Regions from separate parts of the Micromonospora sp. CNZ322 genome, predicted to be linked through region 2. Evidence: riboswitches for the same ligand, from Rfam matches in the RefSeq annotation. Region 2 holds a riboswitch; the other holds the start of a gene.
The links. A riboswitch is a leader RNA that binds a small molecule or an ion and turns the genes downstream of it on or off. The one in region 2 is predicted to bind cyclic di-AMP.
Positions count from the first base shown of each region.

Region 1 (2,198 bases), on a different contig from region 2:
CCAGCGAGTGTCCGAGCACGACCAGCCGGTCGTCGGGGGCGAGGGCCTGCGCGACCTGCTGGGCGAAGCCCGCGAAGGAGTACGCCGGCAGCGGCGACGCCCAGCCGTGGCCGGCGAGGTCCGGTGCCAGCCACCGCCCGGGCCAGTGCTGCTCAAGGTACGGGGCCCAGGGCAACCACACGTCCCCGGTCGCTCCCATGCCGTGCAGCAGCAGCAGAACCGGCCTGCGGCCGGCGTGACCACCCGTCTTCTCCACCACGGCCGCAGTCTCCCACGGTTCACGGCCAGGTACGAGAGCCGTCGATGACGGACCGCGCTGACAAACGCCGCGGGCGCCGGCCCCTTGTGGGAGACGGTGCCCGCGGCGGTCAGCGTGCCCGGGTCAGGCGGAGTAGCCCCGGCTGGTGATCCAGTTGGCCAGGTCGATCGTGGTGATCCAGTACGACGGGTCGGCCGGGTTCGCCGAGTCGGCGATCCGTACGGTGCGACCGTTGTCCTTGTAGCCCACCACGGCGATGTAGTGCCCGCCGCCGTAGGAGTGCCAGCCGCCGTCGGTGTCGGTGGCGTCCCCGACGACGTTGGCCACCACGCCCCGGCCGTCGGTGATGGCCTTCACCACGTCGGCCTGGAGGCGGTCCATCTGTGCCGGGCTGGGCGCGCCGGGGAACATCCGGGTCCGGTACGGGGAGCCCTTCACCTCGGCGTTGAGCACCCGGGTGGTGTCCTCGGCCGAGTTGGTGCCCATCTCGGTGGTGCCCAGCTCGGCGCCGAGCTGCTCCTGGGTGCGGTCGATGCCGGCGGCGCTGAGCGCGTTCCGGGTGGCCGCCGGGCCGCAGTTGTAGTACGTGTTCTGCGCCTCGTAGTCGTAGTCGAGCACCTTGGTCGCGGGCGGCTTCGGCCGCTCTGGCTTCCGGGTCAGGTCGGGGTTGCTGCTGGCCTTCGCGGCGGGCGACGCGGCGCTGGTGGCCGGGGCGGCCGTGGTCGGCACGGCGCTGGCCGAGGGGGACGCGTCCCGAGCCTCGCCGCGGGAGGCGGCGACGTCGCTGCGCATCTCGGCGACAGTGGTCGCGGTGCGCTGGCCGGCCGGGGCGTCGTCGGCAGTGGTGAGCAGGGCGCCGGTGGTGGTGGCGATCGCGAGGGCCGCGGCGGAGGCGGCGACGATCTGGTACGGGCGCTCGGTGGCGAGACGGCGGAGCTGACGCTGCAGGGTGTGCTTCACGGGGTCCTCCACGGATCGGGGGGAGAGCGGCACCCGGGGCCGGACCGGCATCCGGGCAGGCGCCAGCGCGCGGACCGTGGTCCGCGGATGGTGAACCGCTCAGGGGAACGCCCGGCGCGGCCGGGCGGGGAAGGCGATGACCCGGGAGGTCAGCTCACCGTGACTGGACGAATGAGCGGGTGCACCGCCGCGCCGTGGAGGCGAGGGAACAACCGAGGGGTGGAAAGGTGCTGCACGAGGATGGGACTCCTTCCGACACCGCCTACCGGGTTAGCTGACGGATTCGGGCGGGAAGACGCCCTACCGCGGGCCGTGGCTCGCGGATTCACCCCGGACTTACTGGTGGGTCCCCGGTTCGTTGATCACGATTAAGCGGGTCGATGCGGCGTCGCGTCTTGCGATCGGTTACCGCACCGGACGGGACGACACTACTGGCGTCTCAACCCCCTGCCAAGCCAGGTTCACCTGCGTAAACCCCCATCGGCGCGACAATTTCTGCGTGTATTGGCGATGATGTGACTCGATGGGACAACCGGTTACGGCGACGCCTGCGGGCGACAACCGGACAGGCCGCAAAAAACGCGACCACAATCGCGGGAACAATCCCGCCGATCGTGCCGGCCGTCCCATTTCGCGATCAGGTGACCGGCCTCACATCACGGATTGGGCTCAACCCACCCGGGCCGGGCGCCACCGTGCCACGACGGCGGGACGCAGCGCCCCGGCCACCGTGCGGCGCGCGGGGACCAGGGTCGGGCGGAGCCGGGCCGCCGCCGCGTACGCCTCCTCGGCGAGGGCACGAGCCGACTCGGCGGCCAACTCCGCGTCGCGCCAGGCGGCCCGCTCACGGTCGGCGGCCACCTGGTAGTCGGCCAGCCGCGCATCCCGGACCACCCGGCTGATCAGCACCTCCTGCTCGACCGGGTGTCGCCGGGGATCCCAGCCGCGCCGGTGCCCGAACACGTCGCCGAGCTGCGCC
Region 1 is NZ_VITD01000006.1:176,259-178,456, reverse strand. It holds gene FB453_RS16710 (alpha/beta fold hydrolase) at 1-259, opposite strand, end outside; gene FB453_RS16705 (C39 family peptidase) at 383-1,231, opposite strand; cyclic di-AMP (ydaO/yuaA leader) riboswitch at 1,464-1,604, opposite strand; gene FB453_RS16700 (hypothetical protein) at 1,889-2,198, opposite strand, start outside.
Region 1: it holds a riboswitch for cyclic di-AMP, as region 2 does, so the genes downstream of both, FB453_RS16705 (C39 family peptidase) here and FB453_RS04745 (coiled-coil domain-containing protein) in region 2, are expected to answer to the same signal.

Region 2 (2,198 bases):
ACCAGCAACTGGAACATCGCCGAGCACCAACGCGGCACCCCGATGGTGTGGCTGGCGGTGATCTTCGCGGCCGCGATCGTCGCGTTCGGTCGGTGGCGAGGCCTGGCCGCGCTCGCCGGACTGGCCGCCAGCTTCGCCATCCTGCTCACCTTCGTGCTGCCGGGCATCAGCGCCGGCAAACCACCGCTGCTGGTGGCGGTGGTCGGTGCGGCCCTGATCATGTTCGTGGTGCTCTATCTGACCCACGGGGTCACCGCACAGACCTCGGTCGCGGTGCTCGGCACCCTGGGCAGCCTCGTGCTGACCGGCGTGCTCGCCACCATCGCCACGGCCGCGACCCACCTCACCGGCTTCGGCAGCGAGGACGCCACCACCCTGTCAATGTTCCAGGGCGACGTGGACCTGCACGGCCTGCTGCTCGCCGGGATCATCATCGGATCGCTCGGGGTGCTCGACGACGTGACGGTCACCCAGGCGGCCACCGTCACCGAACTGGCGAACGCCAACCCCGGGCTGACCCGGTTGCAGCTGTACCGTGCCGCCACCCGGGTAGGCCGCGCGCACATCGCCTCCACTGTCAACACCATCGTGCTGGCGTACGCAGGCGCGTCACTGCCCCTGCTGCTCCTGCTCACCGCCGACTCGCGACCGATCGGGCAGATCCTCACCAGTGAGTTCCTCGCGCAGGAGATCGTCCGCAGCGCAGTCGCCACCCTCGGTCTGATCGCTGCCGTGCCGCTGACCACCGGGCTGGCCGCGGTGGTGACCGCCGCCGGGCGTACAGCTGCCACGGCATCCACCGACGCTCCCGCGCCCCGGCCCCAGCCGGACCGCAGCGAGGCACTGGCCGCACTCAGCTCACCGCGAACGGCCAGCTCCGACGAGCCGGCCCGGACGCGGACCGCACCCCCATCCGAGGCCACCGACCGGTGGCCGGAGTCGAACAGGAGCACGGATACGGCATGGTGACACTCCTCAGCGTGACCAGATCGGGCATCCACCCTGAGAACCGCGTCACTGGTCACTCAACGCTATGGCGAAATGACGCTTTTGGTCGGCATCCAGGCGTAGCTCACCCGGTCGACTCTCGGGTAACCTCGCTGCCGGTTACCGATGAAGGCGCGAAGCGGCGCCTGCGGTGCCACCGCCCAATCGCCAGCCGGCGAGCCGGGGACCCAGGTGCCTGGGGTGAATCCGCGTCAGCGGTAGGGGCCACTTCCGCCCCGAACCCGTCAGCTAACCCGGTCGGCGGTCGACGGAAGGGAACATTGTGACGGCACCCCTACGCCGCTGGTTGACTCCCGTGGTGGCCGTGATCGCCGCACTGACCGTGCTCGCCGGGCCGCTCCCGGCGCACGCCGCCCCGACGACCCCCACACCGTCCGGGCACGAGGAGGACGGCGAGCCCAAGCTGCTCAACGACGTCATCGAGCAGGCCAACCGCGACTACTCCGCCGCAAAGTCCAAGCTGGACAAGTCCAAGAAGCGGCAGGGCGAGTTGGCCGCAGAGGTCGACCGGGCAAAGGCCGACCTGGACGCGTTGGCCCCACAGGTCGGGCAGATCGCCGCCCAGGCGTACCGGACCGGCCGGATCGGCGCGGTCGCGATGCTGCTGGAGAGCGATGCTCCCGACTCGTTCGTCCAGCGCGCCGGGATGCTCGACGAGATGAACATGGTCAACGAGAAGAAGCTCTCCGAGGTCAACGAGGTGAAGGCCCGCGCCGAGCAGGCCAAGCTGGCCCTCGACACCGAGGTCCGCGAGCAGCAGAAGCAGACCGCCCTGATGGCGAAGCGCAAGAGCGAGGCCGACAAGGCGCTCTCCCTCGTCGGCGGCAAGGGTTTCACCGGCGGCCTGGTGGATGCCACCTCCAAGGTCGCGAAGATCGGCCCGGGTCGCACGGCCGACGGTGACTGGAAGCCCCAGTCGTGCAGCGAGAACGACCCCACCACGTCCGGCTGCATCACGCCGCGCACGCTGCACGCGTACAAGGAGGTCAAGGCGGCCGGCTTCAACCGGTTCGTCGGCTGCTACCGCCCTGGCGGGCCGTGGGAGCACCCGAAGGGCCGCGCCTGCGACTGGTCGCTACAGAAGAGCGGGTTCTCCCCGTGGCACAACAACGACACCCGGACGTACGGCAACAACGTCGCCGCGTTCCTCATCCGTAACGCCGACCGGCTCGGCATCTACTACGTGATCT
Region 2 is NZ_VITD01000001.1:1,018,239-1,020,436, forward strand. It holds gene FB453_RS04740 (YibE/F family protein) at 1-969, shown strand, start outside; cyclic di-AMP (ydaO/yuaA leader) riboswitch at 1,136-1,266, shown strand; gene FB453_RS04745 (coiled-coil domain-containing protein) at 1,271-2,198, shown strand, end outside.